3 regions of the Aeribacillus sp. FSL K6-1305 genome follow, and region 3 is predicted to be linked to each of the others. Evidence: riboswitches for the same ligand, from Rfam matches in the RefSeq annotation. Region 3 holds a riboswitch; each other region holds the start of a gene.

Region 1 (10,625 bases), on a different contig from region 3:
GACCATTCTGCCAAACGGGCCCAAAAAGCAGCATCACCGTTATGCCAATATTCAGGCGAATCGTCCCAATATGAACCGTATTTCGCCAGTATGAGCGGCAACAGTGAAGCTCGATGCATCACCGAACAATGATCAACAAGATTTTGAGGTTTTGTTAATATCCCGTTTGTTTCCCGCACTTTTTCATACACGGTTCTTCCGCTTTGATCAATTTTTCGGACAAGCTGTTTTGAATAGACAACACCATAAGATGGACTGTTATTTAAAATAGTTGTCATTTCAGAAAGCCGTTCCGGCAAATATATGTCGTCATCTGTTAAATAAGAAATGTAGTCGCCGGATACTTTTTCCAACGCCTCATTAATCAATGTTGCGTAACGTGTTGTTTTATGTCGATCCTCATCTCGAATGCCGCTGTCAAAATATTGAATTCGTGAATCTTGCAAAAAGCCTTTTATAATTCTTTTTGTCTTATCATTGGAATGATCGTCCATGATCAATAGCTCCCAATTGTCATATTTTTGGGCAAGCACGCTTTCAATCGCTAGATGAACCGTATCCGGCTTGTTATAGCTCGTTAAAATGATGGAAACCTTCGGCTTCATCATCTCACACCTTGCTATTTATTTGATGAAAAGCAAATAGATTGGCATCCACCCATGATTCATACGTGCCAGCATCTGACCAAAACCCTTCCACATAGGAAAAACCGATCGTTCCTTTTTCCAAAAATTTTCGGTTTACATCTGTAATTTCATATTCTCCTCTTAAAGACGGCTTGATCTCGTTGAGCACGTGAAAAACAACCGGTTTATACAAGTAAATGCCTGTAATGCATAAATTGGACTTGCTGCAGGTCGGTTTTTCGACTAAATCCGTGATTTCCTTTTTTTCTTTATCCAAAAAAGCAACGCCATATCTCGACGGCTCATCCACTTCTTTTAAAAAGAGATGAGCTTCATTCCCGCTCTTTTCAAAAGATTTCAAAAATGAGCTTAAATTCATTTCAAAAATGTTATCCCCCAGCAAAAGCACAAATGGATCGCCATTCGTAAAAAATTCAGCCTTTCTAACACCATCTCCAATTCCATTTGGCTCCTTTTGAATCGTATATTGGATATTTACATTTAAACTTTCTCCATTTCCAATAATTTTGAAAAACTGTGGTAGATGTTCTTCATTAGTAACAATTAAAATATCTTTAATTCCTGCTTCTTTCAACCTTGAAATCGGCCAGCATATCATTGGGAATTTTCCAACCGGAAGTAAATGTTTATTGATTACATTCGTAAATGGTTTCAATCTCGTCCCTTTTCCTCCTGCCAAAATGACGCCTTTCAAAACCTTTCACTTCCTTTACGATGCAATTCCCGGAGATATTCCGGTAAACAGTTCATTTCAAATGGCGCTAATCAAGCAAATGTTCAATAATTCCAGCCAAACCTGAGATCGCTAATATGACCGTAATTGGATGGAAAATGGCGTATAAATATTCATTTCCAAAAAATAAAATGGCGGCACACCATATTCCTGTGCACCAATAACAGCTTAAAAGCTCACCGATCCACAATCGAAGTCCTTTTCCTTTCGGTCTGAAAAAAGAAACGGTTTCTCCTGTCTCCCCTTTTTCCTCCACAATTGTTAAAAAAGGAGCCCGCAAAAATGAAGCGATTTTATCAAACACTATAATTCTCGTTAATCGAAAAGATGCCAATGCAGTGAGAACAAATGAAAACCAATACCACTCCATGGAATCAATTCTCCTTTCCTTCACCAACATATGTTTTGAATATTTAAAGCGTTCAAATAAAATTAAAAAACCCGGCATAACCGAGTTCTCCATTTTAATTCCCTAACACTTTTATGTCTAAAATACTTTTCGATTTTATTTTCAAAGGTTCATTTTGATCAAATGTACGGATTTGAACGACATCGTTTTCCTTTGACAAAATAATTCCTTTGTATGTTTTCTCTACTGTTTTAATTTCACATACGTTTTTATACACATGCTCCGGAAGACTTGAAAAGAAATCAATCTTTTCATGAATCGTCATATTTGCCAATTCTCTTCTTCTTTTATAAATTTCTTCCTTCGTCCATGAGCTCTTTACCGCTTGCTTAGAATTATTTGCAATTTTTTTTAATAACGTCGACTGCATGGTCACTTCAGGTTTTTTTATATTCGGCTGGACAATATACATCAAAGGTTCTAATTTTTCTTTTTTAATCAAGTTTGATCGCCACCCTCTAATATGATTTCTCTCATTATTTTATGACACGATAGAATGAAATCATGACGGAAATCTAACTTTTTCTTATGACAAAAGAGCATTTGAAAATCGCTGCACATTGACACAAAAAGTCGTAACAGAACATCAACAATAAATCCAAGCTTCACGGCTTGAAATAGTGGCACCTTGAAGCTGACAGCAAAATTTCATTTTATCCTGCCATAAAAAAAGATTAATCTTGTGCGAGCCACGCACACAGATTAATCTTTTTTAGCTAACTTAATAACCTAAAATATGAAAACCTGAATCAACATGAATCGTTTCCCCTGTAATGCCGCGGGAAAGATCGCTGAACAGGAACAACGCCGTGTCTCCAACTTCTTCTTGTGTTGTGGTTCGGCGCAGCGGAGCACGTTCTTCTATTTCCTTCAGAATTGAATTAAAATCACTGATACCTTTTGCCGAAAGCGTACGAATCGGACCAGCGGAAATGGCATTGACGCGAATATTTTCTTTACCTAGATCGTTCGCCAAATATTTCACGCTAGCATCCAATGACGCTTTCGCAACTCCCATTACGTTGTAGTTTTGAACGACTCGCTCACCGCCCAAGTAAGTTAATGTAACAATGCTTCCGCCTTCTGTCATCAAAGGACGGGCTGTTTTCGCAACCGCCGTTAAAGAATAAGAACTGATGTTGTGGGCCAACAGGAAGCCGTCTCTTGTTGTGTTCAAATATTCACCGCTCAGCTCTTCCTTATTCGCAAAGGCGATACAATGAGCGATACCGTGAATCACACCAACCTCGCTTTTAATTTTTTCAAAACACTGCTCGATTTCTTCATCCTTTGTTACATCACAAGGCAGCACGAGATAATCTTCCCGTCCTAACGAATCTACAAGCTCTCGAACCGATTTCTCCATTCTTTCGCCAACATATGTAAAGATCAATCTTGCTCCTGCTTCATGCAAAGAGCGGGCAATTCCCCAAGCAATGCTTCGCTTGTTAGCAACACCCATGACCACAATGTTTCGGCCTTCCAAATTCAATTTCATGGAAAATCCTCCTAAACATTATTACAAGTTATTAATACCTGATCATAATTATAAAGGACAAAAGAGAAAAAAGCCAGAACATATATGTCCGGCTTATGTTATTTAGAAGCAGCTAAATTTCTTTTATATGCCCAATGATTGGTCGGACCGTGGCCGCCTCCAATGCCTAGTGCATTTTCTACAGCAAGATGGATAAACTCTTTTGCGGTTTTTACGGCTTCGATAACGTCTTTACCTTTGGCGAGCTCAGCTGTCAGCGCAGCAGAAAAAGTGCAGCCTGTTCCGTGCGTATGCTTTGTGTTTACATAGTTGCCTTTAAATTCATAAAAATCATACCCGTCAAACAACAAATCAATGATTTCGCTGTCCGACGGCTGATGTCCTCCCTTTATGATCACATGCTTTGCTCCCATTTGGCAAATTTTTTTCGCAGCTTCTTTCCGATCATCAAACGATTTTATCTCGATGCCCGTGATCGCTTCCGCTTCCGGGATGTTCGGCGTCACAATAAACGAAAGCGGAATTAAGTCGTTGATGAGCGCGTTGATGGCAGACTCTTCAAGTAATGGATGTCCGCCTTTTGCAATCATTACTGGATCAACGACAATTTTTTCCCATCCATGCTTTTGAACTTTATTTGAGACGATTTGGATAATTTCTTGATTAAAAAGCATTCCTGTTTTAACTGCATCTGGCGATAAATCTTCAGCAATTGCATCAAGCTGACTGATCACCCCTTCAGCCGGAACAGGGTAGACACCATGAACACCTAATGTGTTTTGAGATGTAACGGCCGTGATTACGCTCATTCCGTATACATCCAACTCTTGAAAAGTTTTCAAATCTGCCTGAATTCCCGCGCCTCCCCCTGAATCGGACCCGGCAATCGTCAACGCTTTTCCGATGGTCATAAACACACCTCCATTTAAGCTCCGAAGTAACGTTGATAAATAGCTTTTGCTTTCTCTTCTTCCTTAGTGCCGTGAATTAATGCTCTTCCGTCTTGAAAAAGCACGACGCGGAAATCATCCGCCTGAAAGGATATTAAATAAGCATTTCCCTTTAAGTCTTTCACGATCGGACGCAAACGATTGGTAATTTCTGATAGCGAAATCTTCTGTTTTTGCTGCGGACGTATTTGTACGGTATTCCTTCCGCACAAAACCGCTGTTTTTAATCCATTTTCAACCGACAAATATGGATATGTCGGGTGATGTCCGCACGATGGGCAGTCGGCCTTTTTTAATTTTGTCATGTCCACTGCAGAATGCTCCCTTGTCCAAACATCAAATGAAACTAACTGCTTGGACACCTCTCCGCTGACTAAATATTTCAGTGCCTCTGCTGTTTGATAAGAGGCGACGATTTGCACCGCCGGGCTGATCACGCCAACTGTATCGCACGTCATTCCGTCAGACGGAATCGCTTGGAGCATACAATGGAGGCATGGTGTTTGTTTCGGAACGATGGAAACGGTCATTCCATAACTTCTCACTACTGCCCCATAGATCCAAGGTATTTCGTGCTTCATCGCTAAATCATTGATGAAAAATCTCGTTTCAAAATTGTCAGTCCCATCGATGATAAGATCGACATCCTTTACATGTTCTATAAAATCAATTGAGAAATCGCCCACAATCGCTTCAATCGAAATGTTCGAATTGATTTCCTGCAAATGTTTTTTGGCAGCAACCGCTTTTGGCAGCTTTTGTTTCGCATCCTCTTCCGTATACAGCTGTTGACGCCCGAGATTGCTCCAATCGACATAATCACGGTCAATGATGGTTATTTTACCGATTCCAGCACGGGCTAACATTTCAGCGCTTGCACAGCCGAGTGCTCCAGCTCCAACAATGAGCACATGGCTTTTCAGCAATTTTTTTTGTCCCTCTTCTCCAATAGGAGAAAACAAGATTTGGCGAGAATATCGTTCCATTATGTCGTTAACATTCCTTCCGTTGGACTGCTTGCTTGTGCATACCGTTTTTTCGGAATGCGTCCTGCTTCATATCCAAGTCTGCCTGCTTCAATCGCCAGCTTCATTGCCTTCGCCATTTTCACAGGATCCTTTGCACCGGAAACAGCTGTATTTAATAAGATTCCATCTGCTCCCATCTCCATGGCGAGTGCGCAATCTGCCGGCGAACCGATTCCGGCATCAACAATGACTGGAATATTGGCTTGCTCAATAATAAATGATAAATTGAGAGGATTGACAATTCCTTGGCCTGATCCGATCGGAGATGCTCCCGGCATGATGGCATGAACCCCTAATTCTTCAAGCTTCTTCGCCAGAACAACATCGTCTGAAGTGTATGGAAGAACAATAAACCCTTCATCCAATAACATCTCTGATGCCTTCAATGTTTCAATCGGATCAGGGAGAAGCGTTTTATCATCTCCAATTACTTCCACCTTAATCATATCACATAATCCTGATGCCTTCGCAAGTTTAGCGATTCTGACTGCTTCCTCCGCAGTTTTTGCCCCGGCCGTGTTCGGCAGAAGCGTATATTTCGATAAATCCAACATTTCTAAAAAATTTGGCTGAGAAGGCTCGTAAATATTCATTCTTCTGACGGCAAATGTCAAAATTTCAGCACCTGAGGCCTCCACCGCTTCTTTTTGTATCTCAAAAGACGGATATTTTCCAGTTCCTAACATTAATCTCGACTGAAATGTTTTATCTCCTATTTTTAACATGAATCATCATCCCCCTCCAACAAAATGGACAATTTCAATTTGATCACCATCATGTAATGTCTGGAAGCTGTATTGTTCTTTTGAAACAATTTCACCATTTCGTTCAACGACAACAATTCTTTCCTGTAATTGAAAAAAGTTCAGCAAATCTTCAATGCTTCGAACACTATTCTCCACTTCCATCTGCTGGCCGTTGATGCGAAGTTTCACTGTTTAATCACCTCCCTTTCGCATCAGAAAGCAATCGGTTTAAAGAAAAGCTATGAACATAACGCTCATATTGATTCGTTTTCAAAATCATGTCTTTTACGATCAAGCTTGTAATCGGCGCTAGAAGAATGCCGTTTCGATAATGGCCGGTCGCAAAAAAGATTCCCTCATGCTCCGGGTGCTCGGCAAAATACGGCCAGCCGTCAGCTGTTTGCGGCCTGAGCGACGACCAAGCACTAACGACCGGTTCAGACCCGATTTCTGGCATAATTTTCTGAACCTTTATCATTAATTCGGATACTCCTTTGACTGTCGGATGCGTATCCCAGTCGTTTTCATAAGAAGTTGCTCCAATAATAACGGTGCCGTCTTTTTTCGGTACGATATAACAGTGCTCGTAAAACACTGTTTTGTTGATCACCAGTTTTTTCGGTTTTATGGCTAAGCATTCTCCTTTAACGGGCTTCATTGGATTTCTCAGCCCCAGCTTTTCAAAGAAAAAGCCACTCCAAACTCCGCTTGAAACGACGACTTTTCCACATATAAAAACTCCTTGGGAAGTGACAAGCTTGTATGCTTTTCCCTCTTTAATCACGTCGAAAACAGGACATTGTTCAAAAATAGATGCACCATATTTTCTAGCGCCTTTCGCATATGCGTGGCAAACAGATGAACCTTTCACTTGGCCGTCATGCTTAAGCCAAAGAGCTCCCGCAATGTCTTCAGAAACATGTGGCTCATTTGCCAGTACGTTTTCCCTTGAATGCCATTCTAGTTCATTCTCATCTGCGAGCGATTGCAGAAAGCGGCCTTCTTCCTCAGTAAATGCAAGCCGATACATGCCTTCCTGCACAAGCTCAATATCCACACCAGATTGCTCCAATAATTCTTTTGCAAGGCTCGGATATAAATTTCGGCTCTCTAAGCATAGCTCAAAAAATATGTCTCTTTTTTCATTTTCAGAATGGGCACCCAGCATTCCTGCTGCAGCGGATGTCGCTTTACCTCCGATTTCGCCGCTTTCAAACACGGCGGTCTTCAGCCCTGCTTTTGATAGCTCATAGGCGATCCCTTGGCCGATGACCCCTCCCCCGATGATTCCAACATCAAAAACGTTCATTTTAAAAAGCTTCCCCTTTCCTGAAAAGTTTGGCAGCGCTCTCTGGATCTTTCGAAGAAAAGATATAGGACATAACGGCAATACCGCTTGCTTTTTTTTCTAAAACCTTTTGCATATTATCAGGCGTGATCCCACCGATGGCGATAATAGGAATATTGACGTGTCCAACGATTTTCCCAAGCAAATCTGTTCCCTTTGCCGGAAGTCCTTTTTTACTGTTCGTTTCAAAAACGTTTCCGAAAAAACAATAGTCTGCTCCGTCTTTTTCTGCTTTTACCGCTTCATCTAATGAATGGACGCTGACACCGGCTTTTATTTGCGGAAAAGCACTTTTCACTTTTTTTACCGGCAGGCCGGTTCCCGGAAGATGAACATTTTGAACGCCTGTTAGGAGCGCAACATCGAGCCGATCGTTGATAACAAGCTGTTCTCTCCTTATCCCGTTTGCCAAAAGCTGTTCTACAAGATGAATGATCTCACATGGTCTTTTATTTTTTTCTCGTATATGAACGTAATCAACATGATCTGATATGGACAAAATTATGCGTATTAGCTCGTTGACTGGTTTTGTTCCGTCTGTTACGGCATGAAGCTCCAACATGTACATTCCTTTCATGAGAAAGACGCCCACACTCGTCTTTCAAGGTTCAAAACTGGAAAGCAGCTGTCCAAGGGTGAGACTGGAAACAATAAAAAACCACCTTCCTTGCTGGAAAGTGGTAATGGAATATCAGACACATGTTTCAAATTCCCACTTCCCTACGCTGGCATCATCCAGATCAGGTTCAAAGGGTCTTAAAGTCAACACTTTAATCTCAGCCTTTCCAAAGGCTCCCCTAGTGGATGCTTATTAAATTTTCATACTAATTTCATGCTATCACAATTTGTTTTGTTTGCAAATATTATTTGCTAAATTCCAGCTCATCTTTTAACTCATTTACATATTTGCGGGAACCCGTTACAATCAAGCGGTCCCCTTTTTTCAATTCGGTATCGCCGTGAGGCACAATGGAATCTTCACCCCGAAAAATCCGGACAAAGATACAATCTCCTGTAAACGGAAAGTATCGAAGCTTCATTCCATCATATTTTCGGTTATTCATATTAATTTGATAAAGAGAGTTGTCTTGGTTTGTTAAGATCCGCATAACGCCAGGCGATTCGATCAAAGCCCTGAGCAGCGTTTTTGTTGACAGCATGACGGAAAATACGCTGATCCCCTTTTCTTTTAATGCTTGATCCAACTCCGGGGAAGAAATTGAGGCGATGACCTGTTCTACGCCGCATTCTTTTGCATATGTCGCAATTTCCGCATTTCTTTCTTCATCCCCAGTAGCCACTATTACTATATCAGCTTCCATTATGTGGTGTTCATTCAATGATTCTATCGAATAGTCTTTCAATTCTTCAATTTTAAACACCGATTGAGCAGTCCCGTTTTCAATTTTGTCTTGCTGTGTATGATATACGGTTGCTTCATACAAATTTTTGTCCAATTCTCTTGTGACTGGAAGGGTCATTTGATTTGCACCAATAAAAGCAACTTTCTTTTTAGGCTGCACCGCCATTTTTTTAGGGAATAATTTTTTAAATCCTATCGGCGTGATAATGCTTGTTAACACGGCAACTACTATTAGTGCGTCAGCCATTTGCTTATCAATCAGTTCGATTCGCTGTCCAATTTCAGCTGCCGCAATAACTAATGATAAAGTAGCAGTCAACAAGAACGCCGCCGCAATCGTTGTATTCGTATCATACCATTTTCTCAGCACAAAAACGGGAATAAACTTTGAGATCAAGAGGGCGAGAAATAACAAAGGAATTAACAAAAGAAGGTTCGGATCTTTGATCAATTCCCATAAATCCAATTCCACCCCTATCATGACAAAAAAGATCGGGATTAAAAAACCGTAGCCAAACGAATCTAGCTTTTGCACCAAGTCTGAATTAGGCGATAAAAGCGAGACTAAAACTCCCGCAAGGAAGGCGCCTAAAATATTTTCTGCCCCAAGCGTTTCCGATAAACCTACAAGTGCGAGAATTAACGTAAAAACCGCCCTTGTTCCAATTTGAACCGTTCCTTTTGACATCGATTTAATAAAGGATCGACTTTTAAACCTTTTGCCAATGAAGTAAAGCAGTACGCCTGCTGCAAACAAAAGAAGCAGAAGCCACGTATTGCTTTCTCCTTCGCTGTTTAAGGAGACAAAAACCGCCAGCAAAATCATGGTGACAAGGTCGGCTATGACAGCCACCAGCAAAATAATTTGGCCGATGGTTGTTTTCATAATTTGCTCGTCTTTCAGCGTCGGCACTACTACTCCTAAAGAAATCGTTGAAATCACTAACGTCATGAAAAAGGCATTGCGGATAAATCCCATCCACATTAACAAATACGATAAAAGTAATGAAACAACGAAAATGCCAAGAAAAACAATTGACGCAACCAAAAAAGTATGAGGAGCTTTTTTTCCGTTGGACAGCTTTTCTTCTTTTTTCTTCTCTTTGGAGAAAATGGTGAAATCAATCTCAAGCCCGCTTAAAAACATGAGAAATATAAATCCCAGCGTTGAGAGAGTTGACAGCCATACATCTTCTTGCACTAAATTAAATCCCGTTTTCCCGATGATTAATCCGACAATAATTTCCGCAACGACGACAGGAATGAATGCCAGTTTGAACCGATGCAGCAAAATCGGGGTTAAAAAAGCGCCTACCAACACGATGACAAGAGAGGTTACTGCATGTGATTCCATATTGCGCCTCCTTTAGCTAATTTTGTTAGAGCAAATAGTTCATAAATAGTGTCGCCATGCCAAAATAAATCAAAATGCTGATCATATCATTAATCGTTGTAATAAATGGACCGGAGGCCACAGCCGGGTCAATGCGAAGCCTGTGCATGACAAGAGGAACAAACGCCCCGGCAATTGTCGCAACAGTCAGCGTTGACAATATGGAAAGACCCACTAGCAGTCCTAAGAAAAATTTCTGCTTCCAAATAAAAATTGTCAGTGCAACAACAATTCCGCATACTGTTCCGGTAATCAAGCCGGTTCCAGCTTCTTTGAGAATAATTTTCCACACGCGTTCGGAAGTGCCTTCGCCTGTTGCAATTCTTCTTACGGCAACAGCGAGAGCTTGTGTTCCTGTATTTCCAGCCATCCCTGCAATTAATGGTATAAAGAGCGCTAAAGTTGCCACTTTGTTCAACGTTTCTTCAAACTGGCCGATTAGGCCGGCGGTGAACATTCCTAAAAATAGGAGAATAATAAGCCATGGCAATCTTTTTTTGGCAGCAGAAA
Region 2 (10,340 bases), on a different contig from region 3:
TCCATCCATGGCAATAATATAATCAAAATCTGATAAATCATTCTTATGAATTTGACGTGCTTTTAAACCTTCATAAGAAATTTGGTAACGGTCTAATATTTCTCGAGTCCCTCTATGCGGCGGGCTTCCTACATGCCAGCCTCCCGTTCCCGCTGAATCGACAAAAATTTTATCTTCCAGACCTTCCCGTTTAACTAAATCACGAAAAACCGCCTCAGCCATTGGCGAACGGCATATATTTCCTAAACAAACAAAAAGTACTTTTATCATTGCTGAAACCTCCTGAAACCATTGCTTCAATCGTTTTTTCATAAGCTGCAAAGAATAGTTTGGAAAGATCAATTTTTTTGATCATAATATTCAATCTTTCATAATACATGATACAATGAAACAAATAAAAAAACGAGAGGATGAAATCAATTGAATTTATGTGAAAAATCAGCAGAAAATATGGAATACATGATTAAAAAAATTACAGAAAAATTGAATATGATCAACATCAGTGCAGTTCAACCAACACATTTTAATGTAAATATGTATGAAGACCTAAAAGAAATTTATGACCATGTAATGAAAAAAAATACTTTCAGCCCCAGCGAAATGCAAGCAATTGCAGAGGAATTGGGGAACCTACGAAAGAGCACTCTTTAAGTGAATTGAGCTTTCTGCTGCTCGTTGCGAATGGGCTTGTGCAAATGACGGCAATTAGTGTTTAACTTAGCGATGTTGAAGTGTTGTGAAAACTCGCAGCTGCTGTCCTCATCAGCTTGCTTCAGTTGATTTGTTATATGTGGTTCTATACGCTTCTCAAAACGATGTTCGAGTCACATTAGGAACCGCCCAATCTGCCATCCATCAGAGGTTTAGCTTGGATTCTAAAGCAGGCGAATCGTGTACGCGCTCCATTTTCATCATTCTCTTTTTCTTTTGCAGGAGAAAAATAAAGATAGACCTCCTTGTTGTTTAGATGCCAGATTTCAGAAGAAATCGTTTTTACTTTAAAGCAGCTTTATAAATTCAGTATAAGCTGCTTTTTGTATAATAACTTTTTGTCAAAACGGTGTCTATTTTTTGAACAAAATGTGAATTTTTTGTTTCGTTTTTGTGACAAATGATTTATAATAAAAGAAAACGTTTTCTTTGTTTGGGGGTCAAAAAAATGGTCGTGACACTTATGAAATATTTTTATTTATTCGTTGCTCTCTTCTGTTTATTGTCTGGAATTTTGGTCGGTTTTGCAAAGGAGCTGCCGCTTTCGGTGATAGTCATTTTCTTAGGTTTTTTCAATCTTGCTTTATATTATGTCTTCCATAGAGAAGCCTTGAAAAAACAGCAAATTTAAAAGAATGGCGAAAATAAAGGCACCATTCTTTTTCGAAAACGTCAAATAAGCTTTTTATAAACTTTATCTTTATAAAATTGAGATGCAGGTGTGTTGAATATATTCCTTTTCTTCACGATTCGTTCCAATGCTAATTGTTTTTCCGACAGCTTTTGTTGTAATTTTTTCCTTTCGGCTTCATCTTCACAGCATTTTAGTAAATCTTGAATAGTTAATAGTTCCTTTTTCAAGTCATTTTCTTGATCGACCATTCCGGCGTTTCTCAAAAGACGATAAGCCATTCGGAGTTCTTCCGGAATATCAGACAAATCGTCATGCGGGAGAGGCTTCCCCATCCCGGGAAGTTCTTTAAACTCTCCCTCTTCATATGCCTTTTTGATCCGATCCTCAGCAATTTTTGCAAATATATCCACGCTTCACCCTCCCTTCGACCGTTATGTTCGTCCTTTTTCTAAACGCTTTACCCGCTTTTTCATCGCTTTTGTTAAATATCCACCTTTAAAAGAACGAATTTCATACGAGCTTAAAAACGCTTTTGGTTCTATTTCATTGACAAGGTTTAAAAATTCTTCCTCCCGAGAGCGTTGAGCAACAACTTCCAAACGATACCTAATCGAATTCATTCCTTCTCCTTGAAAGACCGTAACCCCAAAACCAGCCTCCCTCAATTTTTTGACTAATCCGGAATTTTTATCCATTAAATTCACATTGTATGTTACATATCCAAAAGCCAGCTTTTTCTCCAGTTCACCGCCCAACAACAGCCCTGCACCAAAACCGATAATATATGCACTAATATTGTAAATATTAGATAAATCTTGAAAAACTATTCCTAAAGCGACAATATAAATCGCTGCTTCTAGCAAACCTATACCAGCAGCAGCCTTTGTTTGATTTTTCACTAACAAAATAGTTCGGATCGTCAATACTGGTACATACAATAATTGCAGCAAAAAAATAAAAATTGCTTGTAGAAACATGTTGCCTAGACACTCCTTTGTTCCATCATACTATAAATTATTTTCAAAAAGAAAGAGCTATCATAAACTCAAAATCTGAGATTTGAAACTACATTTTTACAATTCATCTTGATCTGTTATTATGCTTCGAAACTTCCTTTTTCATGCGAATAGGCTGGCGCTTGAAATACATCGCTGTTCTCCATACCCACTCCAACGGCCCTAATTGAAAATATTTAAACCAAATATGGCTGATGATAAGCTGCACGGCAAAAATTGCGAGTGCAAGCCAAAAACCGGCGAAGGGGTATACTTTACCGTACAATCCCAATCCGTAATGATAAAAAAGATATGTACAAATAACAGATTGCATGATGTAATTTGTCAATGACATGCGTCCAACAGGCGCAATCTTCTTAACAATTTGCCGACAGATTGGGTGAAAATATAAAAATATTAGAGAGATCACATAAAACAACATGAGAAATGGTGCACCGAACACCATGTAAAAACTATTTTTAGCGGTGACCGCAAAAATATTTAACGGAAGCCCAATGATAAGCCCGAAAAACCAGATGGCTGTTAATAACCTTCGATGCTTCTCCGGTTCTTGAAAAAGCTTTTGTTTCGCAAATATCATGCCAACTAAAAACATGCTGATATATGGGAGCATGTTTATTATATAGACAAGCGGTTGAAAAGGCCACATGCCAGACATAGACATGTAAAAAAGCCGATCATGAATACGCTGATGGAAAATATCAGTAAAACTTCCGTTTTGATATGAATGGATTGCGTTTCTTGCCTCCTCTTCCAATAAGGCAGCCTGCTCTCTTTTTTGGACTAAAGCATCCTCACCATTGGATACAGCCGTCATCAAACCAATAAGGAGCAAATATAAACTAAATAAACATACAGTCCATACCAAAAGGGTTTTCCAGGAACACTTCCGGAAAAAAAGGAGAAGAAACCCCAGCACAGCATAATCCATTAAAATGTCTCCATCCCAAATGAAAAATGAATGAATTAGTCCAAATACAAAAAGCACCACCAGTCTGCGTATATATATAGAAACAAAGTTCCTGCCGTTTCCTAAAGCCCGTTCCTCCATGATGATGATTCCAAATCCGAACAATAATGAGAACATTGTAATAAACTTCATTTGTACAAATATTTCCAAAATATTTTTCGTTAGAAAATCCCATGTTCTCCATGTTTCAGTAAAAAAATTTTCGCTGCCTATTTGGTATAAATATACATCTGGATAGCTGAAATGCGCCATATTCACAAGTAAAATGCCAAATATCGCAGCCCCCCGCACCACATCCACTACTTCATAACGCTCACGTTTAAGATTCAAACCAAAACCCCCATTCTGAAAAAAGTTCTTATTGTTAACGCCCTTTTTTCATTACTTTTTGTCCAAAGGCTGCATTTCAGCTTTATCGTGTTTAAATTTATTTGAATATAGCGAAAAAAGAATGACAATTTTCTTATAGTCTATTATGATAGACATAAGATTCGAATATCAACAGATCCACAAGGGGAGCTATATGCTGAGAGTGGACGGATATTTCGTCCAGACCCTTTGAACCTGTTAGTTAATGCTAGCGTAGGGATGTGGAAGTATACTGATCCATGATACAGCCTTTTTCCCCCTTATGGATATTTGTTGATAGCAAATAATATACAGGGGGTTTTATTTTTGGAAAAAAATCGCTTATTACTATTAATAGAAGCAGCAATCTTTGCAGCATTGGCAGTTATACTTGATCTTCTCCCTTCCATTCAATTATCATCAGCCATTTCTATATCCATTGCCATGGTGCCTGTACTCATATTATCGTTTCGATCCGGTGCAAAGATTGGCTTCATTTCCGGCTTTTTATGGGGATTATTGCAAATTGTATTAGGTGATGCATACATCCTGACGCCTGTTCAAGGCTTCATCGACTATTTTCTAGCTTTTTCCTTTATCGGTTTAGCCGGTCTTTTCAGCAAAACTATTCAAAATAAGCTGAAAGATGGAAAGAAAAGCTCTGCTCTTGTTTTCATCATCTTTGGCGTCTTCATCGGAGCTTTTGCACGTTATTTTTGGCATTTTATCAGCGGTGTCTTTTTCTTCGGAGAATATGCACCAGAAGGAATGTCAGCGGTCGTTTATTCTTTGATCGTAAACGGCATTACGATGATAGGAGCGTTTGTATTATGCGCTGTCGTTACTGTTATTCTCATTATGGCAGCGCCAAGATTGGTTGTAAAATAAACAAAATCATCCTCTGCAAAACATGCAGAGGATAATTTTGTTTATAGGGTAAATACTTTCGTTTCAACAGTGTATTTTTTTAATTTTTCACGGCTTACATGAAAACCGATCCCCGGGTTATCAGGCAAGGCAATTTTTCCATTATAAACCGATATTTCCGGTTCAATAATATCTTCTTCCCAATACTTAGATGAACTGGATATATCTCCTGGCAGTGTGAATTGTTCAAGTGTCGCTAAGGCTATATTATGGGCCCGTCCAATCCCTGATTCAAGCATCCCTCCGCACCAAACTGGAACATTTTGCTCTTTGCAAAAATCATGGATTTTTTTTGCTTCTGTCAAACCGCCAACACGGCCGATTTTTATATTCATAATTTTGCAGCTTCGAAGTTCAACAGCCTTTCGAGCATCTTCGAAGGAACAAATACTTTCATCTAAACAGATCGGTGTGTCCAATTCTTTTTGAAGTTTGCTATGATCCACAATATCATCGTGCGCAAGAGGCTGCTCAATCATCATTAATTGAAACTCATCCAATTGTTTTAGATGATTTATATCTTTTAATGTATAGGCACTGTTCGCATCAGCCATTAAATCCAAGTTCGGAAAATGCTTCCGTATTTCCTTAACTACTTCAATATCCCAACCTGGTTTAATCTTTATTTTTACTCTCTTGTATCCTTCCTCCTGATATTGTTCAATAAGACTGATTAAATCTTTTATTGTTGGCTGAATACCGATGCTCACCCCAGCTTCAACTTCTTTTTTCATTCCCCCGAGAGCTTGTGAAAGAGGTATATTTTGCTGTTTTGCATATAGATCCCACACGGCACCTTCCAAAGCCGCTTTTGCCATATAATTTCTGCGAATAAAACGAAACGATTCAGCCAACTCACGAGGATGATGAAACGTCGTCTTTGATAAAATCGGAATGAGGAAATCTTCGATCATGTGCACAGTTGTTTTCACGGTTTCTTCTGTATACCATGGAATGGAAAAAGCAACCCCTTCTCCAAAACCGGCTGCACCATCATCATCCTTTACTTCTACGATCAACAATTCGCGATCGTGAATGTCTCCATAGCTAGTAGAAAATGGGGCTTTCAAACGCATCTGTAATATATGCAAAACAATTTTCTTAATTTTTATCAATTAAGAGCATCTCCTTTTTTAAACAAGCTCTCAGCTAAGTTCGACAAAATCATTCCCATTCGCCAGAGGGCTCGATATTTCCCGGAAAATATTTCTTAAAATAGCGAATCCACTCGAACGTTTGTTTTACACTAATTATAAAATAAACGCTTTCTTAATGTAAAGGAGCAAGGGATTTCTTTATTTCCCTTATTGTTTATTGAACTGCAAAAATCTCAAATAAATAATGAGATCAATCGTAGAAACGAGTCTCATCATGAGATTAATTTTTCCACTCAATAGTTGTCTTCTTCTCTTTGTTGACTAGCAATTTAAAAACATCAGGTCTTGCATAATGCCCAACAGGATCAAAATCAAACTGGCTATAGGCGATTTGTTTCATATCCAGTTCTGCAATGATGATGTCTTCCTTGCCAAATACGGGCTCTGCCACATATTCGCCCAACGGTCCAACAATCGCGCTACCACCTCTGCTCATTACTTCAGGTGAAGAAGCAAGTTCATCATAACAAGCCAAATCTTTCGGATACATATCTTTTGTCACATATTGATTGGCAGACAAAACAAAGCATCTCCCCTCCAAAGCAATGTGGCGGATTGTTGACTGCCAAGTTTCCCTTGCATCAGCCGTTGGGGCAATATAAATTTGAATTCCTTGTGCATACATCGCAGCCCTTGCTAACGGCATATAATTTTCCCAGCAGATTAGCGCCCCTATTCTTCCATAAGGGGTGTCAAACACTGGTAATGTGCTTCCATCCCCTTCCCCCCAAACAATCCGTTCTGCTGCAGTCGGTTTTAATTTGCGGTGTTTTCCTAACAACTGTCCGTCAGAATCGAAAAATAAAACAGAACAGTAAAGAGTCCCGCCGCTAAATTCATTATCCCTTTCTGTAACGCCTATCACAAGGTAGACACCTGCTTTTCGAGCCGCTTCGCCCAGTTGTTCCGTCGTTTCGTCCGGAACAGCTACAGAATTGCTCCAGTATCTATACCAATCCTTCCTCCCTTCAGCCGAACGGCTCCCAATCGTTGTACCGAAAGATAAGCCTCTAGGATAAGCGGGAATAAAAGCTTCAGGAAATACAACAATCTTTGCTCCTTTTTCAGCAGCTTGATGTATGAGGCTAACCGCCTTTTTTGTCGTGGCGTCCCGGTCCATAATAACAGATGAGGCTTGTATAACAGCAACTTTAACCTTTTGTGCTCTGTTCGACATATTCTTCCCCTCCACCAAATTGAAAAATCTAAAGCCATCTTAAATGCCGAAGCTCACGAACCTTCAAAGTCAATAACCTTCGGAAGTTGCCCCCTATTCATCTTCCATAAAAAAATCTGCACAGGAAGGAAAACACTTTGAATAATCCTCTTTTTAAGCATAGAAGGGCCGGCCCATGTATTAGAGTTCAAAATAATTGGATTATGTTTTTCCATGAGAGCTTTTCATGTGATATCTCATCTGAAGTAATTTAATGGTAATTTCTTAGCATGCTCCTTTGTACAATACAGCTGTGGCTGAGTGTCGAACTAACTATCAACACTTAATTCTATAGAAGCATTAAGCGTAAAATATGAGAAACGGTTTGAATTGGAGTATATTATTCATAATAAAAATGTTCAAAAATTTTTGGACCATCCAATCAAAGACTTTGTCAATCATCCAATTTCAATACTGCAACAGCCATTTATCCAAGATGAACCATAAAGTGAAATAAATTTGCCGAAAATCGCACATCTATTTTAAGGGTTTTCAACTTCAAGTAAAGAAAAAATCGGGCAGGACAGCTTTAAGCATTGCGTCCATGTTACAAAAGATAATGATTTTTCAGCAGCGTTCAAATCATGTGCTAAAAACTCCAAGTTAAAATAAAAGTGGATGGGTAAAATGTTACTGAATTGGATGGGCATTATTCTTTCATCTAGCGTTATAATTAATGTTTGAACAGGTTCAAATTTTGATGGATATAACAACATTTTCGATTATGTTCAATAGGAACATTCTATAGATAAATAACAAAGAACCTGGTTAACTTGCCATATAGCAGGAAGTGCCAAGCAAATCTAAAGGGTGAAGCATATGGACTGGAAACCGGATCGAAATGCAAAAAAGCCTATATATAAACAACTGGCCGAATATATTGAAAATGGAATTGCGGATGGCACATTTCCCCCTGATAAACCGCTGCCTTCTGAACGGTTTTTGGCCAATAAGCTGCAAATAAACAGAAGCACAGTTGTGGCTGCATATGACGAATTAGAATCAAACGGACTTATCGAGAGAAAGAGAGGAAGCGGAACAACAATCAGCAAAGATATATGGGGCATGACAAAGAAGCGTGTACCAAGCTGGAATCGGTATATTGAGGCAGGATCGTTCTTGCCGAATTTACCTGTGACCCAGAGAATACGCAAAGAGATGGAAGAGCATAAACTAATCAATTTAGCTAGCGGTGAATTGTCGGAAGATCTTTTTCCAATCGACTCCTTGCGAGAAATCATTTCGACAAGGTCATTTATCGGAAGCCTAGGATATGATCATCCTCAAGGGAATGAGATATTAAGAAAAACTATCACAAAGCATGTGAAACGATATCGGAGAATTGAGACAAATCCGTCTTCCATTCTCATCACATCAGGAGCGCAGCAAGCTTTATATTTAATCGTCCAATGCTTATTAAAGCCGGGTGATGCGATAGCATTAGAAGAGCCTTCGTATTATTACAGTCTCCCGGTCTTTAAATCAACCGGAATTAGACCTTTCTATTTACCAGTTGACAAAGACGGTATAAACCCGGATGATTTGCTTCTATTGCATAAAAAACATCGAATCAGGATGATCTTTTTAAATCCTGCTTTCCAAAATCCATCAGGCGCTTTCCTTCATAAAAACCGGCGGGAAAAAATATTGGAAATATCGTCTGAGTATGGAATACCGATTGTTGAAGACGATCCTTACAGTTTAACGTCCTTTAATGGGGAAGAGACCTACCCGCTAAAATCAATGGATGAGCATGGAAATGTCTTATATATCAGCTCATTGTCAAAAATTGTTGCTTCTGGTTTGCGAATTGGTTGGGTTATTGGACCAAAGCCTGTGATTGAAAGATTGTCTGATGCCAAACAGCAAGTGGATTTCGGTCATGCCAGCTTTACTCAATGGATTGCCAATGATTTTCTGGAATCTGACGACTTCGATGCCCATATCAACTGCTTAGTCAAACGGCTCGAAAACAGAAGGGATCAAATTGTCAAAAGCCTTCGATTCTACTTAAAAGACGATGTTGATTTTTATATCCCACAAGGAGGCATTCATTTATGGTGCAAAATAAAGAAAGACTTTAATGAGATCCAGCTGCTAGAAGAGTCGATCAAGCGCGGGGTTATTTATGTTCCGGGCTCAACGCTTGGATCAAGTACAAAATATGTCCGTTTTACCTTCGCAAGAGAAAATGAAGAAAATATAAATGAAGGAATAAAAAGATTTGCTGATGCATTTTATAATATTCAGCATAAATAAATTTCTATTTTCAGGTGATTATCAAGCAAGGACATTAACGAATCAATTCTCTACCACAATGTAAAGAGACAGGGAGATGGTTTTATGTATAGTATGTTATTGACCGTAGGCATTATTATTTGTGTACTTGCACTCATTTTAACTGCGTTTATCGGAAAAGAAGTAGGAAACAAAATAGAAACATATAAAGCGATCGGGAACAGTCCCCATGATGAACTCGCAAGGTCAAGGGAATATGAAACAAGCTCCTTTCGCAATGTTCGCTCGTTGACATGGATTTATACCTTATTGTTTATTGTCATCCTCATTGTATGTCTTATTTTTCTGTTTTAATGCTAAAGAAACGAACCTATGCAAACAATAATGAACTAAATATATTTAAACCGAAATCCTCGACTAGCCCTTGCTAACGAAATGACGTTTAGCATGGTTGTTAGTTGAGGTTTTTTATTTTGGCTTTCATTGAATTTTCATAGCTCCAAAAACGTTTTTCGCCAAAATTTTTTGACAATAATAATTTACATTTATTTCAAAAAGTGATATCATTTTAATATAAAAATAATATGAGAGGGGCAATGAAAGTTGAAAGAAAAAAAGGCATGGTTTATTGACGGGTTTATTGGAATTGTATTAATCGTTGCACTTTTGCTCGGAGCAGCTTTTACATTTATCCAGGAGTTTATTGTTCCTGCAATTGTATTGGTTGTTCTTGCCGCACTGCTTGGAAGCGGCCTTACCATTGTACAGCCGAATCAAGCAAACGTTGTCATTTTCTTCGGACGTTATTTAGGAAGCATTCGGAAAAGTGGCCTTGCTTTAACGGTTCCATTAACTATTAGACAAAAGGTGTCCCTTCGCGTTCGAAATTTTAACAGCAAAAAGCTAAAAGTAAACGATGTGGAAGGGAATCCGATTGAAATTGCTTCGGTCATCGTCTTCAAAGTAATCGATTCCGCAAAAGCAACTTTTGATGTGGATGATTATGAAGAATTCGTGGAAATCCAAAGCGAGGCTGCCATTCGTCATGTAGCAACGAAATATCCTTACGATACGTTTGATGACCACAATATTACATTAAGAGGCAACGCCGATGTTGTTTCAA
Region 3 (10,625 bases):
CCATTCCATAAAATCCGGCAACGCTCCTTTTGAAGCCTCCAATTTTAAATACATCGCCATGCAATAAGCTCCAATCCCAAAATACACGCCGTGACCTAAGCTTAATATCCCAGTGTACCCCCAAATAAGACAGATTCCTACTGCAATGATCGCATAGCAAAGAAACTTTCCGAGCAACGCTAAGCGGAATTCGGTTAAATAAAACGGGGCCAGAAGTAAAATCAGGAAAAATAACAGATAAATCATTTGTTTTCTGCGCATAATCCGTCCTCCTAATCCAATGCCCTTGTGCGATAAGAGAAAATACCTAACGGTTTCCACTGCAAAAATAAAATGATCACTGCAAATACAATGACTTTTGCCATCGTGGCGCCGAAGGAATATTCAACAACAGTGCTAAGCATTCCAATGCCAAATGCGCCGATAATCGTCCCTTTCAATCCGCCAATTCCTCCTAAAATGACAACCATAAACGCATCGACAATATAGTACGTTCCAATTGTAGGGCCGATCGGTCCTAATAAAGTTAAGCTACAGCCAGCGATTCCGGCTAATCCAGCTCCGAGAGCAAAGCCTAGAGAATCTATTTTTCTTGTAAAAATTCCTAAACAAGAGGCCATATTTCTATTCATCGTGACCGCTCTTATTCTCAAACCGGTAGACGTTTTGTTTAAATAATAATAAAGCAAAGCGATACAAACGATTGACAGAGATAAAATCAACAACCTTTTATAAGGCAATGTAATGCCAAATATTTGCCAGCCTCCATCCATCCAAGCAGGTGCAACAACCGCAACATTCGGAGCGCCAAATATGGATCTGGCAATCTGCTGCAAAATCAAACTAATTCCCCAAGTGGCCAAAAGACTGTCTGTTGGTCGATTATATAGAAAACGAATGATTCCTTTTTCAAGCAGATAACCGATAAACGAAGCAACGAGAAATGAAATCGGTATAGCAATAAAGTAGTAATAATTAAACAAGCTTTCCGGCAAATATTTAGAAAAAATGAGCTGCATTACATAGGTTGCATACGCACCGACCATAATTAATTCACCGTGGGCCATGTTGATGACATTCATTAAGCCAAACGTTATAGCTAAGCCAAGGGCGATCAATAACATGATCGACCCAAGGCTCAACCCGTTAAACAGTTGACTGATGAAAATTGACAAGCTGTTCACTCCTATCAATTTAGATTATTCATTATTTTTAGATAATTTTTCCGCCCAAGAATAGCTTTTTAAATACGGATCCGGCTTCACCGGCTCACCAGAATTCCAAATTTCTTTAAATTGGCCGTCCGGTTGAATTTCGCCGATTCTTACTGTTTTCCACAGATGCTGATTCTCACCTTCTATTTTTACCGTGCCGCCCGGAGCTTTGTACTCGATTCCCTTCGCAGCTTCCTTGACCTTTTCAACCTCAAAAGATCCCGCTTTTTTTACTGCTTCTGCCCATAAATGAACAGCTATGTAAGCCGCCTCAATCGGATCATCCGTTACACGCTCTTCACCATAAGCTTCTTTATATTTTTCAACAAACGCTTTGTTTTCTGGTGTATCCGTTGTCTGGAAATAATTCCATACCGCTAAGTGGCCAGCTAATACTTCACCGCCGATTCCTCGAATTTCTTCTTCAGCAATGCTGACCGACATCACAGTAACATCCTTCGATGTGATTCCGGCATCCTTCAATTGTTTGAAAAAGGCGACATTGCTGTCTCCATTTAATGTATTAAAGACTACGTCAGGTTTCACTTTTTTCATTTTATTGATGACCGTGCTGTAATCAGTATGTCCTAAAGGTGTATATTCTTCGACAACTACCTCTCCGCCTTCAGCTTTTAATTGTGCTTTAATAATACTGTTTGCCGTGCGCGGAAACACATAATCCGAGCCAATTAAAAAAAACTTCTTCCCTTTATTGTTTAACAGCCAGCTGACAGCAGGCACAATTTGTTGATTGGTGGTCGCCCCCGTATAAAAAATGTTCGGAGAAGATTCCATTCCTTCATATTGAACGGGGTACCAAAGCAAGCCTTTATTTTGTTCGACTACCGGCAGCATGGCCTTTCTGCTTGCGGAAGTCCAGCCGCCAAAAATCGTCGCTACCTTATCCTGTTGCAGTAATTTCTTTGCTTTCTCAGCAAAAGTCGGCCAGTCAGATGCGCCGTCTTCAATAACCGGTTCAATTTTCTTCCCTAAAAGCCCGCCTGAGTTGTTAATTTCTTCAATCGCCATTAATTCTGCGTCCTTTAAAGAAACTTCACTGATCGCCATCGTGCCGCTTAATGAATGGAGAATACCGACTTTCACAACATCCGTTTCATTTTGTTCGCTATTCTGTCCATCGCTTGATTCCTTTTCCTCTAAAGCAGAAGACATGGCACATCCACTTGCGAAAATTACAGAGAAAATCGTTAGAAATAAAAAAATTTTTTTCATTATTGTCCCCCTTTTTAACACTTTATGTAATTTTATATAACAAAAATACCGATTCTCTTTCCTTCATACAACAAGTACGGAAAAAATGTTAACATGATTTTTCAAAAAAAATACCTCTAGGTGTTTCCCCTAGAGGCTCTTTTTCATCAAACAAACTCATTCACTTTTTACTTCAAAATGGTTTACTTCTTGTTCCTTTTCAGAAAAAATTGTTTGACACTGTCCATCGTTTCGTAAGTTGGGACAATCACTTTACTTGGATGCTTTCGGGACTATTCAATCATTTAAATCTACCATGCACCGATTATGAAAAAGCATTTTGCAGCCGGCTGCCATTTATTCAATATACCTTACATCTGTAACCGGGAAAAACGGAAGCATCTTAGCTGCATAGTAGCTTAACAAAATAGCGATTATAAAATAAAGGACAAAGCAAAGATCGTATTTGGAAAACCCGATTTCGTAGTAAAACGTTCTTTTTGTGTCATTCGAAAATCTTTTCGCCTCCATCGCTACAGCAATTCTGTGCGCTCTGCGAATGCTTTGCGATAGCAGCGGAATCGAGTATGCTTTCAATTTATGAAAAAAATTCGCTAAGCCTTTTCTTTGCTCGACACCTCTTACAATCATCGCTTGCCGTATTGTTTGAAACTCTTCGATCATAATAGGGATTAAACGAATGCCTGCCATAAAGCTGTAAGCATATTTAGGCTTCAACTTTAATTGCTGCATTAACGAATAAAATAAAAAAACCGGTCTTGTCGTTAACGAAAACATTAACCCAAGCAGAGCGAAGATAAGGGCACGAAATCCTAAATGAAGACCGCGATAAAAGCTTTCTTCTGTAATATGGATCAGCCCCCATTCCCACCATGTTGTCTCACCTTTTCCAAAAAAAATCATGGAGGTAGCAGTCGACACAAAAATAAGCACGAATGGAATCAGCAATAAAAGTATGCGCTTCATCGGATGACCGGTAAAAAAAGCAAATAAAAGAAAGGCGGAAACTGTGTAGTTGATTAAAAAATTAATGTTGTGAATAAACAGAACACTAATAAATAAAACGATCAGAAACAATAGCTTTAAGCTCGGGTTGATTTTATGCAGCCATGTTTCTTTTATGTCAAAATCCATTGTAGATCCCCCTATATCTGAACATACATCTGCTCATCCTCACAAGAATGAATTTCATCCTCTACGAGCTTCCCGTCTTCGATCCGCCAAACTCTTGTCGCCATATGCTTTGCTATTTGTTCATCATGTGTCACCATCAAAATGGTAGACCCTTGTTTGCGATAATGTTCTAAAAGCTCCAAGAGCTGAAATGTATTGGATGAGTCTTGCCCAAAAGTCGGTTCATCTAAAAGCATGATCGGCTGTTTTTTAATGATTGAAGCGGCAACACTCAATCTTCTTTTTTGTCCCATTGAAAGCTGATAAGGGTGTTGATGGCGGTGCTTCTGTAAATGAAATAATTCGAGCATTTCTTCTACTTTTGTTCGAATTTCTTCTTCTTTCATCCGTTCAATCCTCAACGAATAAGCAATTTCATCGTAAACTGAATTGGTGACAAATTGAAATTCCGGATTTTGAAAAACGAACGACAGCATGTTGGAAAGCTTTTTTATTTTCTTTGCTTCTTTTTCTAACAGCAAATAAGTGCCGGTCGTTTGTATAAACTGCATCAATGAATGTAACAAAGTGCTCTTTCCGGCGCCGTTTTTCCCCACTATCGCAATCCATTCACCTGCATGAACCTTTCCATATGGTACATCGATTTTGACTTCCTTCTTTCGATATCCTTTAAATTGCTCAAGCTCAATCACGACCTGTTCTTTTAAAGGGGTTTTTTTGTAATACCCCTGCTTATCACGAAGATAATCCTCCCATACACCGGGATACCAAATGCCGTCTTCGCGAATTTCTTTCCGATACCGAGAAAAAATTTGTTCTTTCGGACCGTCTGCGACGATTTGTCCTTTTTGATTAAATAAAAGTATGCGGTCGACAAAGTCAAGAACATGATCAATTTTATGTTCAACGATGATAACTGTTTTATCTTGAGCTGCTTGTTTCATCGTGTCCCATACCGCTTTTGTCCCTTCCGGATCCAGCATTGCAGTCGGCTCGTCCAAAAATAACACGTCTGGATGCAATGCTAAAACAGTGGCGATCGCCAGCCGTTGCTTCATGCCGCCTGATAATGATTGAATGCTGATATGAAGATCATCAAAATGAAGGCCGACCATTTCCAGGTAAACTCGCATTTTTTCATGCATTTGTTCTCTTTTCACTTGCAAATTTTCCAAAACAAAAGCCATTTCTTCATCTACATACGGCATGCAAAATTGCGTGTCAGGATCTTGAAACACATATCCCCAAGATGACGGAGTCAAGATTTTTTCTGCTTTCATCGGAACTTCAATAGATTTTGGAATTAAACCGCTTAGCACTTGCAAAAACGTCGATTTCCCACAGCCGGAAGGACCAAGAAGCAAGACTTTTTCTCCCTTATAGAAAGAAGAGGATACATCCTTAAAAAGCAAGGATTCCTCTCCAGGATATTTTAATCGTAAATTTTTCACTTCGCATACTAGATCCATGTTTGCCACCTCTAGTTCAGTGCGTCATAATCTTCATGCGACGCAGGTCTTACTAAATTAGTCACTCCTGTTGCTTCCAAAGATTTCACTAGATAATAGGCAAACGCGCCGGCAATAATGATTGAGCCAATCAATCGAGCTCCAATGAATAATAGCAAGTTCCAAAATACTAAGTCATCTATATAGCCTTTATAAAGATCCATAATTAGCGAACCAGCTGCTGAAGCGGCTGCAGCCAGCATGACAACACCGATATTAAACTTTTTATATCGAAAAATCGCAAAAATGATCTCTGCAAATAGTCCTTGGACGATTCCGTAAAGAAGAACCTCTATGCCGAATTCAGAGCCGGTTATAAATTCTGCAGATGCCGCTGCTGTTTCCGCTATCAGCGCTACTCCAGGCTTGCGAATAATAAGAAAGGCGACCGTCGCAGCAATAAACCACATACCGTATATGAGCTGGTCGACATGCAGCCCGATCGGCTTGACCGCATAGTAAAGCGGTCCCCATAGTTTATAAACAATTCCAAAAACGATCGAAATAACAATTGTTACTAGAATGTCTGTCAGTTTTAATCCTTTCATTATGATCAAACTCCTTTATTGACTGATTTTGGGTTCCACTTCCCATTTTTCTAAACGGTAAGCCATTTCCCAAAACGCTAATTCATATTGACTGCTGATGATAAAATGCTCTTCCATTCTTTTTAGATCGGCTTCTATCGTTTGTTGTGCGATTTCATCCAGCCTGTCAATTTGTTCTTCGACAAGCTGCTTAAACCAATCGCCCCCATAAGCCGCAATCCATTGGTGATAAATCGGTTCTTTTGGCTTCGCATCTTTTAATTTTTCGCCAATTTCGTAATATAGCCAATAGCACGGAAGTATTGCAGCAATAATATCGCCTAAGTGACCGTTGATCGCCGCTCGATATAAATGGGAAGTATAGGCGTACGCCGTTGGGGCCGGCTTAAAATTCGCCTTCTCCTCCTCTGTGATTCCCAGCTGTTTGGCAAATGTTTCATGAAGAGATAATTCCGCTTCAAATGTTCCTTGTGCATGCTGAGCCATTCGCGATGTCGTATATAAATCGTTTGCTTTTGCCGCTCCATACGATTGCACTTTTGCAAAATGGCTTAAATAATACGAATCTTGTAAAACGTAATAACGAAAACATTCAAGTGGCAAACTCCCTTCGGCAATACCTTTTACAAATGGATGATCGAAGCTGGCCTGCCATATCGGATCTGCTTTTGTTCGAATTTTTTCAGTAAATTTCATGTTCATTCTCTCCTATATTAAGAATTGATTTCGATTGGCCACATTTCTTTTCGTTCAGACATTTCCCAAAACATATATTCGTATTTGCTCGTTGTGACAAAAATATCTTCCAGCCATTTCAATTCTTCTTCCCGTTTTCCTTCTGCAAGCTCATTCATTAAATCTTTCAGCCATTTTGCCAATTCACCGAATTCTGTTGATGCGTACATTTTTACCCACTCGCCGTAAAACTCATGTTCACTGGCACCAGGAATCTCATGTAAGCGTGTGCCGATTTCATAATAGCTCCATGTACATGGAAGGACTGCGGCAACCAGTTCTGCCAATGATCCTCGCTGCGACACATTTAACATATAGCTCGTATATGCAACGGTTGTAGCAGCAGGCTGAACTTGTTCTAATTTTTCCTTCTCTATTCCTATTCTTTCAGCGTATTGACGATGCAAATCCATTTCCACTTTTAACGTCGAATGTAGAAGATCAGCAAAAACTGTCATTGTTTGAAGATTGTGAGCCTTTAAGCTTCCAAGGGCAAACAGGCGGCAGTATTCGATTAAATAAAGATAATCCTGCTCCATAAAAAAGCGAAATTTGTCGATATCCAGCGTCCCATTGCCGATTCCTTGAACAAACGGATGATGGTAACTCGCTTCCCAAATCGGTTTTGCAGTTTTATACAATCGGTCTGTAAACATTTGAATTACCCCTTTCGCAGCTTTTGTAATTGTCATCGTTTTTTCTGATACCAATCAAATAAAAACACGATCAGCGATTTTGTAAATGTTTTTAATTGGGGGATGGACAGCTTTTCATTCACCGAGTGTGCATCTTCAAGCGTGCCCGGTCCATATAAAACGACGGGAATTCCCGCTTCACTCAGCCAGCCGCCGTCTGTCACAGTAGGGGACATCGTCAGCTTTGCTTCCTCATTAAATGCCAGTTTATGTGCTTTTTGTAATGTTTTCACTCCGAGTGAATGTTCGTCATATGAAAAAGCTGGGAAAATTTCTCCTCGATCTTCAATCATCGATGTGCCGCCCCATTTAAATTTCGGAGGATATTTCCGAAGCCATGGATCAGCCATTGCAACATGATGGATATGTTCTTCAATTTCCCGGATCACCTCTACATAATGCTCTTCCGGGTAATAGTGAACGGTAATCCAAAGGGAACATTTATCGGCCACAAAAGCGGCGTGCCTTCCACCTTCAATCACTGCAGGATTAATTGTGGCAGAACCAGGCGGAAAGCCTTTGCTCGTTTTCATCACTGCCCAATGCTGTTCAAGCTCTCGCAGTCCTTCAATAATTTTCATCATTTTTTCAATCGCGCTTGCCCCAAAAAGCTTCCCGCCGGCATGAATCATTTGTCTTCTCGTGCCATCGTGAAATGTCTCGGGGCTTTCAATCGTAATCCAGCCCGTGATCACCCCGCCTTGCCCTTGTATTTCACAGTTGCTTGAATCGACAACGATGGCAAAATCAGCTCGATATCCCCGGTCGCAGCACGATTTTGTTCCTGCTTCGCCTACTTCTTCTCCGACGACGGACTGAAAAATGATATCCCCTCCCGGCTCAATGCCGTTTTCTTGCAGCAGCTTTAATGCAAACAGACTGGCAGCCATTCCCCCTTTCATATCCGCTACACCGCGTCCGTATATGTAATCCCCTTTAACCGTTGCCTCAAAAGGAGGCGTTAGCCATTCTTCTCCCTCTTCGATTGAAGCGACATCAATATGCCCGTTAATAATTAAACTGTGGTAATTTTCTGGATCTTTTCCTTTTTTCGTTCCTACTACGACTGGATCTTGTTCATATAAATCCCATTGATCAATGGAAAAGCCGATGTCTTCCAAATATGAGGCGACATACTTTTGAGCCTCTTTTGCATTTCTTGCCGGAGGGCTCGGCGTTTCAAACGATACGAGTGTTTTTAGAAGATTCAGAAGTTCTTCTTCCCTTTCATCAATTTGCTGAAATAGCGTTTGTAACACGTTGTCTACCCTTTCTTAACATTTTGTTTTGAAAAATGGTTTGCCAATCAGCCTTGTAATGCAAAAAGCCCGTTCCCAATATAAGGGAACGGGCAAGTATATACAAAACCCATAGACAGGTTTCGATATTACTGCACCACTTCCCTACGCTAGTATGATCTAGATCAGGTTCAAAGGGTCAAGGCACACGCCTTTCTCAGCCGTCCGGCTCCCCTAGTGGTATGTTAATATTATGAAATTTTCATTTAATTTCATTAAATCATAAAATATAGAAAAATACAAGCTAACGGTTAATTGATCCTTTTTGCTGTCTTTAATAATTCACGATAACCAATTCGAGTAAATTGCAAATGTTGATCAATATAATTAGCCTTTTTCAAATGCTCGATGGATTGTTCGGAAAAACTGCCGCTAATTTCCTGAAACCTTTGATTAATTTCCACTAACGAATGATTTAATATAAAATCCGCATCAAGCAGCAGGACAATCCGCTCGATCTCAGGATCTCTTTTTAAAATCAAGTTGGCAATCCGGCCTTTCATGAATGCCAGCTCTTGTTGAAGCTTTGAAGCTTCATCCTCTTTTTCTCTAATTTTGGCTCGGTACTTTTGTTTTTCTTCCTCTTCGATACCGGCTTTTGTTAATAGCTCCTCCAACAATTGCGTTTTATCAAGCTCCAGTTTATTTAATTGCTGTTCTTTTCGCGCCATTTCTGTTTCATCAGGCAGCTTTTCGGTTTGAATAGGCTCTTTTCGTTCTTCTTTCATCTTTATCATATAGTCTATTTTCCGATAGACAAGGAAGGCGAGAACAACTAAACATCCATTTAATAGCAGAGATATAAAACGCACGACGACGTCGTTAAACGCAAGCAAATAAAATAGGAAAAGGATAACGATGACAGCCAAAAGCACCTTTAATAGATTCATAATGGAAAAAGTTTGTGATTGTTTTGCCATCCACCTATGCTCCTTTTTGTTCAAACTAGCATCATTTATTATAGCATGTTGTGATTTGGAATGTGAATCATTTCTTTAGGATTGAGAGCTGGAAAAAGGATGTCAGATGAATGGAAAATGGAGATGCTTATCTTTTGAAAGCTTCGAAGCAATAAAAACAAGTCCTTTCAAAGCCGGAAAGGTATTTCTAAAATGAAAAACCACCTGCAATGTTTTGCAGATGGTTGAATCATTCAGCGTTTTCTGTTTCCGCTAACACCCGATTAACACGTTTTTCCAGCATTTTCATTCCGCTTCCTCCTGCTTGGAAGTGGCGAAGAATGCCGTTTTTGTCAAAAACATAATATGCAGGTACATATTGATTTTCAAAAGCATCGGTTAATTTATGTTCGTTGTCAACAAAGATCGGTTGCGTAATCCCGTGTTCTTCCGCTACTTTTTTAATATCATCAATATCTAAATCCTTTTCGGAGCGAGGCATATGAACAGCTACTACGTTCAGTTTATCTTTATATTGATCGCGGAACTCATTTACTTTCGGCATTGCTTCTTTACACAAATGGCAGCTGATTGACCAAAAATGGATTAATGTTGGTTTTTCACCGATTAATTGCTCTTTCGTTACTTCGCCATTCAGCCAAGTTGTTGCTCCGACTAATTCAGGCATTGGCTCACGTAATTTCATTTCCGCTTCCTCCTTGAAGAATGAATATCAAAAAAATAATCGTTTGAAAAAAGGCCTAACGTACTGCTAGGCCCTTTGAATGAAAAGCTTCATTATACTTTAAGCGTTTCTTGACCAGGCTTCCAGTTTGCTGGGCAAAGTCCGCCAGTTTGAAGCGCTTGAAGTACACGCAATGTTTCATCAACATCGCGGCCAATGTTGTTATGGAATACTGTTTGATATTGAAGTTCGCCTTCTGGATTGATGATGAACAATCCGCGAAGAGCAACTCCTTCTTCTTCGATTAAAACGCCGTAGTCTCTTGATACTTGATGATTTGTATCTGCTGCAAGCGGATATTTAATATCGCCTAAACCGTTCTCTTCGCGAGGAGTTTTAATCCAAGCTAAGTGTGTGTGAATTGTGTCAGTTGATACGCCAATCACTTCTGCATCAAGATCTTCAAATTCTTCATAACGGTCAGAAATAGCTGTGATTTCAGTTGGACAAACGAAAGTGAAGTCCATTGGATAAAAGAAAAGAACTGTCCATTTTCCTTGTTTCATGATTCCTTCCAAGCTTACTTTACCAAACTCTTTGTTTGGCAAAACGGCATCCATTTCAAAACGTGGAGCTTGTTTACCAACCAAACGCTCTGCCATTATGTAACCCTCCA

Evidence for each region. A riboswitch is a leader RNA that binds a small molecule or an ion and turns the genes downstream of it on or off. The one in region 3 is predicted to bind thiamine pyrophosphate.
Region 1: another riboswitch for thiamine pyrophosphate. It lies ahead of tenI (thiazole tautomerase TenI); the one in region 3 lies ahead of NST97_RS01265 (acetylornithine deacetylase).
Region 2: another riboswitch for thiamine pyrophosphate. It lies ahead of thiT (energy-coupled thiamine transporter ThiT); the one in region 3 lies ahead of NST97_RS01265 (acetylornithine deacetylase).

The regions. Positions count from the first base shown of each region.
Region 1 is NZ_JBBOQV010000004.1:49,306-59,930, forward strand. It holds gene NST97_RS18970 (glycosyltransferase family 2 protein) at 1-605, opposite strand, end outside; gene NST97_RS18975 (sugar nucleotidyltransferase) at 610-1,341, opposite strand; gene NST97_RS18980 (DUF1360 domain-containing protein) at 1,409-1,750, opposite strand; gene NST97_RS18985 (CotO family spore coat protein) at 1,845-2,231, opposite strand; gene fabI (enoyl-ACP reductase FabI) at 2,511-3,287, opposite strand; gene thiD (bifunctional hydroxymethylpyrimidine kinase/phosphomethylpyrimidine kinase) at 3,386-4,198, opposite strand; gene NST97_RS19000 (ThiF family adenylyltransferase) at 4,213-5,226, opposite strand; gene NST97_RS19005 (thiazole synthase) at 5,223-5,990, opposite strand; gene thiS (sulfur carrier protein ThiS) at 5,997-6,200, opposite strand; gene thiO (glycine oxidase ThiO) at 6,208-7,320, opposite strand; gene tenI (thiazole tautomerase TenI) at 7,322-7,936, opposite strand; TPP riboswitch at 8,060-8,168, opposite strand; gene NST97_RS19025 (monovalent cation:proton antiporter family protein) at 8,223-10,076, opposite strand; gene mgtE (magnesium transporter) at 10,102-10,625, opposite strand, start outside.
Region 2 is NZ_JBBOQV010000002.1:66,106-76,445, forward strand. It holds gene NST97_RS10205 (low molecular weight protein-tyrosine-phosphatase) at 1-270, opposite strand, end outside; gene NST97_RS10210 (DUF1128 domain-containing protein) at 421-651, shown strand; gene NST97_RS10215 (hypothetical protein) at 1,160-1,342, shown strand; gene NST97_RS10220 (DnaJ family domain-containing protein) at 1,384-1,755, opposite strand; gene NST97_RS10225 (DUF2179 domain-containing protein) at 1,777-2,322, opposite strand; gene NST97_RS10230 (DUF418 domain-containing protein) at 2,426-3,661, opposite strand; TPP riboswitch at 3,834-3,937, shown strand; gene thiT (energy-coupled thiamine transporter ThiT) at 4,007-4,567, shown strand; gene menC (o-succinylbenzoate synthase) at 4,609-5,718, opposite strand; gene NST97_RS10245 (carbon-nitrogen hydrolase family protein) at 5,984-6,940, opposite strand; gene pdxR (MocR-like pyridoxine biosynthesis transcription factor PdxR) at 7,799-9,238, shown strand; gene NST97_RS10255 (hypothetical protein) at 9,323-9,571, shown strand; gene NST97_RS10260 (SPFH domain-containing protein) at 9,821-10,340, shown strand, end outside.
Region 3 is NZ_JBBOQV010000001.1:279,412-290,036, reverse strand. It holds gene urtC (urea ABC transporter permease subunit UrtC) at 1-261, opposite strand, end outside; gene urtB (urea ABC transporter permease subunit UrtB) at 273-1,175, opposite strand; gene urtA (urea ABC transporter substrate-binding protein) at 1,200-2,447, opposite strand; gene NST97_RS01290 (energy-coupling factor transporter transmembrane component T family protein) at 2,784-3,581, opposite strand; gene NST97_RS01285 (ABC transporter ATP-binding protein) at 3,593-5,050, opposite strand; gene NST97_RS01280 (ECF transporter S component) at 5,062-5,637, opposite strand; gene tenA (thiaminase II) at 5,653-6,333, opposite strand; gene tenA (thiaminase II) at 6,351-7,028, opposite strand; gene NST97_RS01265 (acetylornithine deacetylase) at 7,061-8,326, opposite strand; TPP riboswitch at 8,451-8,551, opposite strand; gene NST97_RS01260 (hypothetical protein) at 8,617-9,285, opposite strand; gene NST97_RS01255 (TlpA family protein disulfide reductase) at 9,515-9,970, opposite strand; gene NST97_RS01250 (peroxiredoxin) at 10,063-10,611, opposite strand.